2 regions of the Streptococcus gingivalis genome follow, and region 1 is predicted to be linked to the other one. Evidence: predicted binding sites of a transcription regulator. Region 1 holds the regulator's gene; the other holds the start of a gene.
The links. The regulator CtsR, encoded in region 1, represses protease genes until heat stress. The targets are predictions, from matches to a motif close to TTGGTCAAAAAAGGTCAAANA.
Positions count from the first base shown of each region.

Region 1 (7,765 bases):
TCCGGATGATTATGGCAATCTGAAGAATCTTCCAGATCATCCATTTAACCAAGCCTCTAACTGGGAAGAAATTCCTTATAGCTTGGATTATGACTTTGAAGCTGGCTATATCTCTAACCTCAGCTTCAATGAAACTAGAACCAAAGCCATCCGTTTAAGAATGGTCCGTGATGAACATCTAAAAGGAATCGGAATCGTTGAATTGAGCGCCTATGCCCCAACAGAAGAGGCCCAGGCAACAACAGACGTCACCATCCAAGTGAATGGCAAAGACCTAGAAGGCTTTAAACCAGATGTGACAGATTATCATCTAGAGTATGAGGGAGACCGTCCAATCGTTTCAGCACAAGGCAAGAATGGAACAGCCGTTACGGTCGTGGATGCTAAAAGTGGCAATGCTCCGGTTCTTGTCAAGGTTGTCTCAGAAGATGGCAAGCTCGAAAAAGTATATCAACTTTCTCTCTCCGCAAAAGCACCTACAGGCTCAGCCATCCCTGAAGAAGGGGTTAAGAATCTGGTCCACACCAAACCAGAGTTGGTGATTGAGCCAGAAGAGATGGACTTTGAACGCTTAGAACGTCCAAATACGGATCTTCCAAAAGGTAAGAAACGTGTGGTTCAAGAAGGTCAAAAAGGCCGCAAATTGCGCTTAGTGGAACTCTCTCAAGAAAATGGTGTGGAAAGCCGGAAGGAACTAGATGCCTTTGTAGAGCTAGATCCAGTGGCAGAAATTACAGAGGTGGGCACGAAAGAAGTGCTTCCAGACACTCCACAACCAGAGCCACAGCCGCAACCGCAGCCGCAACCAGAACCACAACCAGAGCCACAGCCGCAACCACAACCACAACCGCTTCCGAACCCAGAGCGCCCTCATGTCTCAGAAGGACCAGAGCCAACAGAAACTTCTAAGTCATCTGTTGGGGTGGAACCTGTCAGTCAGAAAGGAATCGTTTCAGAAGGGAAGGAAGTCGAGAAAACAGCTCAAACACCAGCAGTTTCAGCTGCTCCAGTTTCCGAAGGTAGATTACCAAATACAGGAACGGAAGAAAGCATCGCAAGCCTCGTTGCTGGAATCCTAGCAGCAGGCCTTGCCAGTGCTGTGCTGGACGATCAGAAAAAAAGAGCCGATAAGGCCAAGTAAAACAGCTAGAGAAACTAGCAAAAAACGGTGAAAAGTTCACAGGTAAAAAGAAGGAGGATGGGGAAGCCCCACCCTCTTTACCTGGTGACATAAAGGAATGGAATATGGGAAAAAGATTAGTTGATCAGAGAAATCAATTTGGCATTCGTAAACTCTCAGTAGGCGTCTGCTCGGTAGTCGTAGCGACTTGTTTTTTAGGAGCTACTACCAGTTACGCAGAGGAACAAGCTGAGAATAATGAACCGCGTGAAGAACGGGTTGAAACAAGCAATGCAGGAGATCAAGGAAAGGAGGAGAAAACTGTGAACGAGCCCCAAGAAGAATCAGAACAGCCCTCAGCAGCTACTAGTGAGAAAGAAAATCGCACAGTCAGTCAAGGGACAGAAGCAAGCCAACCAGCCACTTCTCTAAACGAGGAGACTGAGATTGCGGATTACGGACCACTTCCAAGCAAGGCTCAGATGCAATACCACCGTGAAGAACTAGCAGCTTTCATCCACTTTGGGATGAATACTTACTATGATCGTGAGTGGGGGGATGGGCAAGAAGATCCTTATTATTTCTATCCAGAGCATCTGGATACCGATCAGTGGATCAAAACCCTGAAAGACGCGGGCTTCAAACGAACCATCATGGTCGTCAAGCACCACGATGGCTTCCTCTTGTACCCATCCAAATACACCGACCATACCATTGCTAAAAGCGGTTGGAAGGATGGAAAAGGCGATGTTCTAGCTGAGGTTTCTGCTTCTGCCAGCAAGTATGACATGGACATGGGGGTCTACCTCTCGCCTTGGGATGCTCACAGCCCACTCTACCATGTGGATACAGAGGACCAATACAATGAATACTATCTCAACCAGCTTAAGGAAATCCTTGAAGATCCAAAATATGGTAACAAGGGCAAGTTCGTAGAAGTCTGGATGGATGGAGCGCGTGGCGATGGGGCTCAAAAGGTCACCTATACCTTTGACAAGTGGTTTGAAGCCATTCGCAAGGCCCAAGGGGATATTGCCATCTTCTCAGCTGAGCCGACCAATGTTCGTTGGATTGGAAATGAAAAGGGGATTGCCGGAGATCCGGTTTGGCAAAAGGTCAATCCAGATAAGATCCGCAACAATCCATCCAATAGCTACCTCAATCACGGGGATCCGGAAGGGAAGCAATACTCAGTGGGAGAAGCCGATGTCTCTATTCGCTCCGGCTGGTTCTACCATGACAACCAAGAGCCTAAGTCCTTGCGCGAATTGATGGACATTTACTTCAAATCGGTCGGCCGTGGAACTCCACTCTTGCTCAATATTCCACCTAACCAAGACGGAAAATTTGCGGATGCCGATGTGGCCCGTTTGAAAGAATTTCGTCAGACCTTGGACCAACTCTACAGTGTGAACTATGCGGCAGGAGCTTTGGTAGAAGCTGACTCGACACGACGCAATCCGCTCTACAAGGCCAGCCATTTGACAGATGGCGATGAAAAGACCAGTTGGGCACCTGCAGATGATGCTAAGACCGGCTCTTTTGTCCTCGATCTTGGAAAAGAACAGCATTTTGATGTGGTAGAGCTTAAAGAAACCATCGAGAAAGGCCAACGGATTTCTGGTTTCACCATTGATGTGGCTGTGAATGGCCAATGGGTTCCATATGGGGCTGGCTCAACCGTAGGATATCGCCGATTGATCAAAGGGCAACCAGTTGATAGTCGTTATATCCGGGTGTCCATCACCGATGCCCAAGCTACTCCAATCTTGAACGGAGTCTCTGTCTATAAGACACCCGCTAGCATTGAAGAAACCGATGGCTATCCGCTTGGTTTGACTTATCATTCTGACCGGGCAGCAGAGCGGGCCAATGGCCAATGGAATGAAGAGGGAGAAGGTGTTCGAGGGACCTCTATGTGGACCAAGGAAAAAGGGGCTTCGGTGACCTATCAGTTTGAAGGCACCAAGGCCTATGTGGTCGCAACTGTCGACCCTGGTCATGGGGAAATGGATATCTATGTCGATGGCCAAAAGCTAGCGACGGTCAATACCCAAAGCCCAAGCCGCAAACGCAGCCAAAAGGTCTATGAAACACCGGACTTGGCAGCAGGATCCCACACCTTGACCTTGGTCAATAGCAAGGGAGATGCGATCGCAACGGAAGGGATTTATGCCCTCAATAACCAAGAAAAGGGTCTCTTTGAGTTTGCTCAGCCAACCCTAGCCGTTAAGAAAGGCGACCCAGCGCAAGTTGTCGTCAAGAGAAAAGGTGGCTCTAAAGGAAGTGCCAGTCTCAAATTAATCACAGAACCAGGAACAGGGGTTCATGGCAAGGTCTACAAAGATACCAACGTCACCCTTGAGTTCGCAGATGGCGAGACAGAAAAAACAGTCCAAGTTCCAACCCTTGATTTTGCAGGAAAAGCGACCGACGTCTATGACTTTAAGGTCAAATTGCTCCATCCGGATCAAGGAAGCCTTGTCGGCTTTATTCCAGAACTGACAGTTCAAGTGATGAATGAAGACCAGTTGCCAGAAAATCGCAAAGAAGTGGATGACCAAGATCCGAAACTGCATTACAGTGAGGGTTGGCACCATGAGACAGACAATCCAAACTTCTCAAATGGCACAGAATCTTGGTCGAGCTTTAACCAAGTGACCGATGAAGAAGGCAAGAAACACATTGAAGTGACCATTACCTTTAAGGGCACCGGCGTGGAGGTCCGAGGAGTGGTTGATCCAAGTCATGGTCTCTACAGCGTCACTTTGGATGGAAAAGAAATGGCCTTCGAAGAAGGTCGGGGCCATGATTATGAGATCGACGGCGATCATTATTTCAGTGGCTATGGAGACCAACGCAAGCTCGACCAGAGTTTGGTCAATCTGCAAGGCCTAGCAAAAGGCTACCACCAGCTACGCTTGCACTTAGATCCAGCCCTCAATGATCCTCAGTCATCTCGAGCCATCCAGGTAGACCGATTTATCCTCTCAGGGAAAGATAGCCAGTTGCTCAGTCAAGAAGAGCTGCAACAGATCATCAGAGAAGGAGTAGAAAAGATCAAGGCTACCTCTCTCGATCGTTTGAAAGCAGACCTCAAACCGAAGGTTCAAGGACAATTGACGGACTTGACTCAGTTGTTGAATCAAGAGCAACCAGATTTGGTTGCTGCAGCTAATCAAGTGGAAGCCCTTGAAACCATCTTAGAAGATGCTCGCAATTATGAACCCCTGACGCAGACACGACCAGATCAAGGTGTTCGGGATCTGATTCTTGAAAAGCCAGAACTTCTCATCGAAGCGGAGGAGATTCCATTTGAGAGTCAAACGCGTGAGAACAAGGACTTGACCAAGGGTGAGAGCCGGATCCTTCAAGCAGGGAAGGTCGGACGCCGGTTGAAATTGATCGAAGTCCGACAAGAAGAAGGCAAAGAAATTCGGACAGAAGTCGATGCCTTTGTCGAAGTGGAGGCCCAGGACCAGATCACAGAAGTCGGAACGAAGGAAGCGGAAGAAAGTCCGTTGATAGCTGATATGCCGACTCCAACCACTCCTGTAACTCCAAGTAAGGTGCAACCAGAAGTTATGACTCTTTCTCAAGCTGAAGACAAAAAAGAAAAAGAAAGACCGGTTCTCTTGCAACCGAAAACCCCAGAAGCAGTTTCTGTTTCGACTTCAGACCATCCGGAAAAAGAAGATGTTGAAAGTCCTTCTCTACAATCGGAAGGAAAACTTCCTCAAACCGGTACAAAAGAAGGTGGTTTCTTTGCTTGGTTAGGCCTTCTTGGTCTAGGTTTCTTGGGTGGAGGCGCCAAATTCGCTCGTCGCAAAGAGTAGTTCCTTCTTCGCATAAGAGGTTAGTTCTCACTAGCCTCTTTTGTTTTGCCTTCTTAAGAGATTCCTATTTCCATGGAGTCTTTGCTTTATTTACAGCCGTAAAAATTGTATAATAGTCAAATAAGGTCAATGATGAGAAGGAACACTCCAAGGCCATTTTTTATGGGCCAAAGAGCAGAGCATCCATCTAGAAAAAAACAAGCCAGAAAGGAGCATCATGGCAAATAAGAACACATCTGATAGCATTGAAGCTTATATCAAGGCCTTGCTGGCTCAAGCTGGCATGGCAGAGCTCAAAAGAAGTGAGTTAGCCGATGTCTTTCAGGTTGTACCCAGTCAGATTAACTATGTCATTAAGACTCGCTTTACCGAGAGTCGAGGCTATATTGTAGAGAGCAAGCGGGGTGGTGGGGGCTATATCCGCATTGGCAAGGTCCAGTTTTCAGATCACCATCAGATGCTCCAAGACTTGGCAGCCAATATTGGAGAGACCATCAGCCAGCAGGTCTTTAATGATATCCTCCAGATGCTCTATGAAGAAAAATTATTGACAAAACGTGAGACTCAGCTCTTGCTTGCGACGACCTCCGATGAGGTCCTAGGTCGAGATGCTCTCATCCTACGAGCAACGATGCTGAAAAAAATCATTCAACAAGTAGATAGAAAAGGAAATACCGACTAGATGAACTATTCAACAGCACTGTTAGAAAGTATAGAAGCGGCCCAAATACTAGCAGGCCACTATCAGGGGCATACCTTAGATACTTGGCATCTCCTGACGGCTATGGCCAATAATCCCTATAGCGTGGCAGGTTCTGTACTGAACGATTATCCTATGCAGATCGATGAGTTTCAGGATGCAGCGGAGCATATCACAGGCCAAGCTTTTCAAAGCGACAATCGGTATGAAATCTTCCCATTTTCTTATCGGATGGAAGCCATTATGAAACACGCAAGAGAGATTGCCCAGGTCCTTCATGCCAAGACCTTGGGAACAGAGCATGTGCTCCTCTCTCTTCTAGCAGACCGTGGGACCTTGGCGAGCCAAGTCATGGAGTTTGCTGGCTTTGCCTTTACAGAGCAAGACAAGGGAGTTCCTATTGCCTCCCTTCGAAAGAATCTTGAGGACAAGGCAGGTTGGGACAAGAATGATATCAAAGCCATTCGGAGTCTCTATCGAGCCCAAAACCCTAACCGCCAAACCATGGGAAATATGATGGGCATGCCCCCAAGCACCAGTGGAGGTCTTGAAGATTATACCCGTGATTTGACAGAAATGGCGCGTGCAGGCCAGCTTGAGCCTGTGATCGGCCGGGATGCAGAGATTTCACGCATGATCCAAATCCTCAGCCGCAAGACGAAGAACAATCCTGTATTGGTGGGAGAAGCAGGGGTCGGAAAAACCGCCCTTGCATTAGGTCTGGCCCAGCGTGTCGCTAGTGGCAATGTTCCAGCTGAAATCGCGCAAATGCGTGTCCTTGAATTGGATCTTATGAATGTCGTTGCAGGGACGCGCTTCCGTGGGGACTTCGAAGAACGGATGAACAATATCATCCAGGACATCGAAGAAGACGGTCACGTGATTCTCTTTATCGATGAACTGCATACCATTATGGGGTCAGGATCCGGTATTGATTCGACCTTAGACGCAGCCAATATTCTAAAACCAGCCCTGGCACGGGGAACCTTGCGTACAGTTGGAGCAACGACTCAAGATGAGTACCAAAAGCATATCGAAAAAGACGCAGCCCTCTCTCGACGTTTTGCGAAAGTCACCATTGAAGAGCCAAGTGTTGCAGATAGCATCCAAATTCTCCAAGGCTTGAAAGAGACCTATCAGGACCACCATCATGTGACCATTACCGATGAAGCGATCGAAACAGCTGTCAAATATGCCCACCGCTATTTGACCAGTCGTCAATTGCCAGATTCAGCCATTGATCTCTTGGATGAAGCGGCAGCTACTGTACAAAACCGCGATTCCAACGGTCACGTAAAAGAAGAGTTGACCGCCTTAGACCGGGCTTTGATGGATGGCAAGTGGAAGAAAGCAGCCCAGCTCTTAGAAGTAGAGGCCGCTCCCATTGTCTACAAAAAAGAAGTCACTGACCAAGATGTCTTGGTGACTTTGAGCCAATTATCTGGTATTCCAACTCAAAAACTGACTCAAACCGATGCCAAGAAGTACCTAAACTTAGAAGCAGAATTGCACAAGCGCGTGATTGGTCAAGACCAAGCGGTTTCGAGTATCAGTCGGGCTATTCGACGCAATCAATCAGGTATCCGTAGCAATAAACGTCCGATCGGTTCTTTCATGTTCCTAGGACCTACCGGTGTCGGAAAAACAGAGTTAGCCAAAGCTTTGGCAGAAGTTCTGTTTGATGATGAATCGGCCCTCATCCGTTTTGATATGAGTGAGTACATGGAAAAATTCGCGGCGAGTCGCCTCAACGGAGCTCCTCCAGGCTATGTGGGCTACGAAGAAGGAGGCGAGTTGACCGAGAAAGTCCGCAACAAACCATATTCAGTTCTCTTATTTGATGAGGTGGAAAAAGCCCACCCAGATATTTTCAATGTCCTTTTGCAAGTCTTGGATGACGGAGTCTTAACCGATAGCAAAGGCCGGAAGATCGACTTCTCCAATACCATCATCATCATGACCTCAAACCTGGGAGCAACAGCCCTTCGGGATGATAAGACAGTTGGCTTTGGTGCTAAAGATATCCGCTTTGACCAAGCCAATATGGAAAAACGCATGTTTGAAGAGTTGAAGAAGACCTATCGTCCAGAGTTTATCAACCGGATTGAT
Region 1 is NZ_JAYKTO010000002.1:112,780-120,544, reverse strand. Features, by position in the region: gene SM122_RS06875 (Ig-like domain-containing protein) at 1-1,141, shown strand, start outside; gene SM122_RS06870 (alpha-L-fucosidase) at 1,246-4,956, shown strand; gene SM122_RS06865 (CtsR family transcriptional regulator) at 5,174-5,638, shown strand; gene SM122_RS06860 (ATP-dependent Clp protease ATP-binding subunit) at 5,639-7,765, shown strand, end outside.

Region 2 (7,765 bases), on a different contig from region 1:
TCTGACGCATGCTCTACAAGAAAGTGTTCTTTCACTGACTCAGGTAACCCCTGAACCAATCGTCCGTTTTTCAGAGACAATTTTCTTGGAAGAGTCATACTACCTGCCCACCCATGAGCTAAATCATGACTGGGGATAGACCGGTGCCACATTTGCATCCAGGCAACCATGTATCGTTCGCCATTTGGTCCTTGACAAGTTTGAGGGGCATAGAAATCCAAACCGCCATCGATTTCATCATAGGAATCGACATGAAAGCGCCCTGTTTCCCAATTCATGTCACCGATAAAGGCAACCGTCGAATTTAAGTTCCAGTATTTTTCTTGCTGCCTTTCCATTTCAATGGGAGACAGGATCAAGACCCATTTGCCATCTAAAGGGAAGAAATCGGGACACTCCCACATAATCCCTTGCCCTTTTTCACCTTCTAAAAGAACTGATGTAAAGGTCCAATCTACTAGATTACTTGATGCAAATAGGAGAATTTGACCTCTCTCATCCGGTGTCTTAGAAGCAACGACAGCGTAATAGCTTCCTTGGTATTCAAATACTTTAGGATCACGAAAATCTGCAATATCTGCAATCCCCTCAATATGGTGAGAATGGATCACTGGATTAGTGGGGATTTTTTCAAAGGTAATGCCATCTGTCGAAACCGCAAGACACTGAGTCTCTTCGCGCTTTTCCTCATCGTCTACATGACCAGTATACAGCAAATAGAGCTTGTCATCTTTCACAATAGCACTACCCGAGAAACAACCATCCTTATCATAGCTTTCACTTGGTGCTAAAGCTACTGGCAATTCTTCCCAATGGAGAAGATCTTTTGATTTGGCATGCCCCCAATGCATGGGCCCCCAAACACTATCATAGGGATAGAATTGGTAAAACAAATGGTATTCCCCATGGAAATAAACAAAGCCATTTGGATCGTTCATCCAGCCGATTGGAGGTAGCAAATGAAATGCTCCTCTATATTGCTGGTTAACCCTCTCCCTGTTTTCATCGATATACTGATTTGCTTTTCGAATGCTTTCCTTCATCTTTTTTACCTATTTTCTATTTTCAGTGCTGGTAACCTGATCTTTGTCACTCCACTTTTTCATCCATTTGGGAATTTCTTGGCTAATGGTCGTGGGTAGAACCACATAGGCCTCCTTGCTCAAGTCCTCAGCAATGGCTGAATGGAGATAGGTCGCAACCACCACGCGCTCATAGAGACTGACCTGTGGGAATTGACCCGCAAATCCTGCGATCATCCCTGCCAAGGTATCTCCCATACCCCCTGTTGCTTGATAGGGACCACCAACATCTAGCTGATAGCCCTCTTCTTGCCCACTTGTCCAAATGCGGGTGTGAGGCCCTTTTTCTACAATGACAGTCCCTTGAGGAAAGTTCTGTACTGCTCTTCGACTCTTGTCTTTAGTCTGGCTTGCAAGATCAATCCCTGACAGTTTTTCCCATTCTTTTTGATGAGGGGTAAAGACCAACTGAGCTTCTGGCAGGTCAAACTGAGAGGCTGTAAAAAGACTGATAGCTCCTCCATCTAATATCAAGACCTGCTGGCTAGAGACTTGTTCAAAAATCATGTGCAAGATTGCTTGGTTTTCTCTTGCTTCCTTTAAGCCCGGTCCTACGAGAATCACGCTAGCTTTTTGGAGCTGCTCACAAAGGAGTTCGTGATCTGCCAAATCAAAGCCCATAGCTTCAGGAAGATGGCTATGAAGGGCTGTCAGATTATCAGGATCTGTTGCTACAGTAACCAGCCCCGCACCACTATGAACCGCAGCAAGCGCCGCCATAATGATGGCTCCCCCATAGGGGTAAGTCCCCCCAATCAAGAGCAGGCGACCAAAATCTCCCTTATAAGAATTCACCTCTCGCTTTGCAATGACACGTTGGATCTCTTCTTTCTGAACTGTTTTCATACCTTCCTCATTTCTAGCGAAAAAGGAGAAGCCACGACTCCCCCTCCATCTTTTATTTTCCTCTGAATTCTGCGAAGACTTGCAAGATCTTAGCAGCCACAGCTTGTGGTTGATTTTGTTTGGCTACCAATTGATCATCCGCATAAGGCTGAAGGGCTGGAAAATCACCAATCTGAACTGCATAAAGAGCTTTTTCAAAGAGCTCGATATCATTTTGATCATTGCCAAAAGCCACGAAATTCTCTCCACAGAGTTCTTCTACGGTTGTCGCTTTATGCGTGTCTGCTGGATTGAGATAGATGCATTTTTCATGCGCATGATAGCGGATATGGGCCTTGTCTGTCTTTTCAATCCGCTCGATGATCTCATCCACGAGCTCCTCATGGCCACCCATATAGATCACGACCTTAATCGGATCTGTCAGCTCCTCTAAAGACCGATACTGGGCTTTCTTGAGGGGATCTACATTCGCAACAAAAGGAATCTTTTCCAAAATCTGTCCGCTATAATCAAAGGTATCATCCACAAAAAATGGTAGATTGTAATGGCGACAAAAGCCAAGGACTTCCCGATACACATCCTTGTCCAATTGTTCCTCATATACCAATTGCCCCTGGCGATAGGCCAATCCACCATTTAAGCCTATCACGAGTTGCTGACTCAATGGATCTCCTAAAAGGCCCAAGCAGTCCCGGTAAGAACGTGCAGAAGCAAAGGCAACTTCATGACCAAATTCTTCTGCTCTCAATAAGACCTGTTTGATTTCATCATCGATTGTGACACCATCGAATGAAAGGGTTCCATCTAAATCAAATACAAACTTCATCTTGTTCACACTTTCATTTTTTTAAGGCACGAACAGCTGCTTCGTAGGTCTGCTCCATCAGCATTGTGACGGTCATAGGCCCAACCCCTCCTGGTACCGGAGTAATATGACTGGCCAAAGGGGCAACGGAGTCAAAATCGACATCCCCACACAATTTGCCATTCTCATCGCGATTCATTCCGACGTCAATAACGACGGCACCTTCTTTCACGAAGTCTGCTGTTACAAATTTCGCACGACCGATCGCAACAACCAAGATATCTGCTCTTCTAGCAATTTTAGGCAGATGATGGGTCCGGGAATGGGTCAAGGTTACCGTCGCATTTTTGGCGAGGAGCAACTGCGCCATTGGTTTTCCAACGATATTGGAACGACCAATCACGACTGCTCGCTTCCCTTCTAGATCAATCCCGTACTCTTTGAACATCTCCATGATGCCAGCGGGGGTCGATGGCACCATAATAGGATTTCCAGCCCACAAGCGCCCCATATTCAATGGATGAAAGCCATCCACATCTTTTGCCGGGTCAATCGCTAAAAGGACTGCATCCGCATCGATATGCTTAGGCAGTGGCAACTGCACCAAAATCCCATGCCAAAGGGGATCCTGATTGTAGTGTTCGATCACTTCTAATAATTCAGCTTGGCTGATGCTTTCAGGAAGTCGTCTCACTTCACTCCGAAAGCCTGCCGCAATAGCAGAACGCTCTTTATTTCTTACATAGATTTTGCTAGCTGGATTATCTCCTACCACGATGACAACGAGGCCAGGCACAACTCCTGTCTCTTCTTTTAATCGTGCTGTTTTCTCTGCAATCTCACCCTGTAATTTTGTAGCGAGCGCCTTCCCATCAATGAGTGTCGTCATATCAATTCTCTTTCTAGTCAAGTAATGAAAATAGTCCTCTCTATTATAGCAGATTTCAACTCTCAAACCTAACTGTTCCTAATTAGAATTTCTTATAGACGAAAACTATAGCCAGATGGACAAAAAATGAGCTTGAGACCACCCCAAACTCATCCACACAGCTGCTTAGTAAAGCAATTCATAAATTTCCATTGCAATTAAATCAATGCTATCAAATGTATAGGTTTCACGCGCTTCAACATCACGAAGTGTAAAGGTTGAACCTTCTTCTTCATTGTGGTTGTAGGCTACTTCAGCGACAACAACACCGTCACGTTCAAAATTACGTTTTAAGTTTCCACCGTCTTTTGTCATCGTCTCCAAACGGTTGATAATCCGTACTAAATGTGATTCCATTTTATTTCTCCTCTTTACTTTCTACTCTCCTATTTTATCATAAAAGAGAAAGCTCTTCCAATAAAAATTCACATTTTTCCATTGATTTGCTTTCTTCAGTATTCCTAAGCGACATTTCGTAGCAAATTCTTGCAAACTTCTAGAATACTGATATAATGAAACTATAAATCTTTGACTATTTTTGACCTTTTAAAAATAGGCTCGTCTCTTGATGGAAGACCATCAAAAACCTACTGTGAGGTATGTATATGCTTTGTCAAAATTGTAAAATAAATGAATCAACCATCCATTTATATACAAATGTAAATGGACGTCAGCAGCAAGTAGACCTCTGTCAAAATTGCTATAAAATTATGAAAACAGACCCAAATAACAGCTTTTTGAAAGGCATGACCCAACGGAGCCAACTGACTGGAGATCCCTTCGAAGATTTCTTCAATAACCTTGGAAACTTCCAAAGTCCACAAGAACCTCAAACACCTCCAACTCAATCTGGAGGCAGTTATGGAGGTGGCGGTTACGGCCAAAACAATAACCGTAGCGGCAATCAAGACCCACGTCAAGCTCGCCCTCAAAAGCCTAAAGGACTATTAGAAGAATTCGGTATCAATGTCACAGAAATTGCCCGCAAAGGGGATATTGACCCTGTCATCGGCCGTGATGAAGAAATTATCCGTGTCATCGAAATTCTCAACCGTCGAACCAAGAACAATCCGGTTCTGATCGGAGAACCTGGGGTCGGAAAAACTGCCGTTGTGGAAGGCTTGGCCCAAAAAATCGTCGACGGAGACGTTCCTCATAAATTGCAAGGAAAAGAAGTCATCCGCCTGGACGTCGTTAGCCTCGTTCAAGGCACAGGTATTCGTGGTCAATTCGAAGAACGCATGCAAAAATTAATGGATGAAATTCGTCAACGTGAAGATGTGATTCTTTTCATCGATGAAATCCATGAAATTGTTGGCGCAGGATCTGCTGGCGAAGGCAATATGGACGCTGGAAATATCCTCAAACCAGCCTTGGCGCGTGGAGAACTCCAATTAGTCGGTGCTACTACCCTCAATGAATACCGTATCATTGAAAAAGATGCAGCCTTGGAACGTCGGATGCAGCCCGTTAAGGTCGATGAGCCAACGGTTGAAGAAACCATCACCATCCTCAAGGGCATCCAGAAAAAATACGAAGACTACCACCACGTCCACTATACAGACGGGGCCATCGAAGCGGCAGCTATTCTTTCAAACCGCTACATCCAAGATCGCTTCCTGCCAGACAAGGCCATTGATTTGTTGGATGAAGCGGGATCTAAGATGAACCTGACCCTAAACTTTGTGGATCCAAAAGTGATCGACCAGCGCTTGATTGAAGCGGAAAACCTCAAAGCCCAAGCGACACGCGAAGAAGACTTTGAAAAAGCAGCCTACTTCCGCGACCAAATCGCGAAATACAAGGAAATGCAAGGTCAACATGTCACCGATCAGGAAACCCCTGTCATCAGCGAAAAAACGATTGAACACATCGTTGAACAAAAGACCAATATTCCTGTTGGTGATTTGAAAGAAAAAGAACAGTCTCAATTGATCAATCTGGCTTCTGATTTGAAAGCCCATGTGATCGGTCAAGATGATGCTGTTGATAAAATTGCGAAAGCCATTCGACGCAATCGTGTCGGCCTAGGATCGCCTAACCGTCCAATCGGAAGCTTCCTCTTTGTCGGACCAACCGGTGTCGGGAAGACCGAATTGTCTAAACAATTGGCGATCGAGCTCTTTGGCTCTTCAGATAATATGATCCGCTTTGATATGAGCGAATACATGGAAAAACATAGCGTAGCGAAACTAGTCGGAGCTCCTCCGGGCTATGTTGGCTACGATGAAGCTGGACAACTAACGGAAAAGGTTCGTCGCAATCCATACTCCCTCGTGTTGTTGGATGAAGTGGAAAAAGCCCATCCAGATGTCATGCACATGTTCTTGCAAGTCTTGGATGATGGCCGTTTGACAGATGGTCAAGGCCGTACCGTCAGCTTCAAAGATACCATTATCATCATGACCTCTAATGCTGGAACCGGCAAAGCTGAGGCCAATGTTGGTTTTGGAGCGGCTCGAGAAGGACGCACCAACTCTGTACTTGGAGAACTCGGTAACTTCTTTAGTCCCGAATTCATGAACCGTTTTGATGGCATCATTGAATTCCAACCTCTATCAAAAGAAAATCTGCTTCAAATCGTTACCCTCATGCTCGATGAAGTCAATCAACGTCTCGCACAAAATGAGATTCATCTGGACGTGACAGAGAAGGTCAAAGAAAAATTGGTCGATCTGGGATACGATCCAAAAATGGGGGCCCGCCCACTCCGTCGTACCATCCAAGACCATATCGAAGATGCCATTACCGATTATTACCTGGAACATCCAAGTGAAAAACAACTCAAAGCCGTCTTGACCAGCAATGGGAAAATCTCTATCAAGTCTGCTCACAAACCAGTTGAACAGACTTCAGAATCATAATCAGTAAATGTACATTCAGAGACTGGGACAGAAATCGGTAATTCGTTAGAATTCGATTTCGTCGTCCCACCTCCGCACAGTTGAGTAGGGCTGTAAAAGCTGATGAAATCAGCGTAGTAGAGCCCACTCAACCACTGCGTCTTGCTCGACAATCCAAAAATAATTGAGAGGCTAGGACTTTTGTCCCAGTCTCTTTCTTTTTTTCCTCCAGATTTTTGCTAAAAAATATGTTATAATAATGAAAAAATAAGAAAAGAGAAAACCATGACCATTCCTAGTTTTGGTGATAAGAAACAAGACGTGACCTACGTCAATCGCTATGGTGTCTACGCTGTTATTCCCAATAAGGACCAGGATCAGATCATCCTCGTTCAAGCTCCTAATGGAGCCTGGTTCTTGCCCGGCGGGGAAATCGAGGCAGGTGAAGATCACTTGCAAGCTCTGAAACGGGAACTGATCGAAGAATTAGGTTTTACCGCTGTTTTAGGACAATACTATGGCCAAGCAGATGAGTATTTCTATTCCAGTCATCGCGACACCTACTACTACAATCCTGCCTATATTTATGAAGTAGTGGATTATACAGAGGCTCAAAAACCACTGGAAGATTTTAACAATCTTGCTTGGTTTCCTGTAGATGAAGCCATTGAAAAACTCAAACGTGGCAGTCACAAATGGGGCATTGAACAGTGGAAAAATACCCACAAAAAATAAAGGGATTCTTTCACAAAAAATAAAAAAGTGCTATAATAAATGAAGATAGAGGTTAGGAGGAACTCATATGAAGCTCATTAATACCACAAATAGTCATGCTGCACTGGTCAAAAGCCAACTTGCCAGCACTGACGCCTTGCTTGTCGAGGTTTATTCCGCGGGCAATACTGATGTCGTTTTTACACAGGCCCCAACCCACTATGAATTATTGATCAGTAACAAACACCGAGCTATTCGTGAAACTGAAGTAGAAAAAATTCGTGAGTTCTTTTTAAAACGTAAGATTGATCTTCAAATCATTGACCAATCCGCTATTAAAACCCTCTACTCCGATAAACTAATTGAAATTTCCTTTCCAATTACAAAGTAAGGCCAATTTGCCTTACTTTTTTTATTTCCTTAATGGATGAACCTCTACACCATTCTAGCTATTAAAAAAGAAGTTCCTTTATGGAACTTCTTTTAATGGCTTTTATTTAGCTTCAAATACTTCTGCGACTGCGTCCGCAAAGTTCTCTTCGACGAT
Region 2 is NZ_JAYKTO010000001.1:888,651-896,415, forward strand. Features, by position in the region: gene SM122_RS04335 (glycoside hydrolase family 32 protein) at 1-1,043, opposite strand, end outside; gene SM122_RS04340 (NAD(P)H-hydrate dehydratase) at 1,053-1,928, opposite strand; gene SM122_RS04345 (HAD-IIB family hydrolase) at 1,981-2,754, opposite strand; gene SM122_RS04350 (bifunctional methylenetetrahydrofolate dehydrogenase/methenyltetrahydrofolate cyclohydrolase) at 2,768-3,622, opposite strand; gene SM122_RS04355 (DUF1797 family protein) at 3,788-4,018, opposite strand; gene SM122_RS04360 (ATP-dependent Clp protease ATP-binding subunit) at 4,267-6,525, shown strand; gene SM122_RS04365 (NUDIX hydrolase) at 6,790-7,239, shown strand; gene SM122_RS04370 (DUF1827 family protein) at 7,307-7,609, shown strand; gene ileS (isoleucine--tRNA ligase) at 7,712-7,765, opposite strand, start outside.
Region 2: the regulator CtsR is predicted to act here: its motif matches at 4,187-4,207, upstream of SM122_RS04360 (ATP-dependent Clp protease ATP-binding subunit).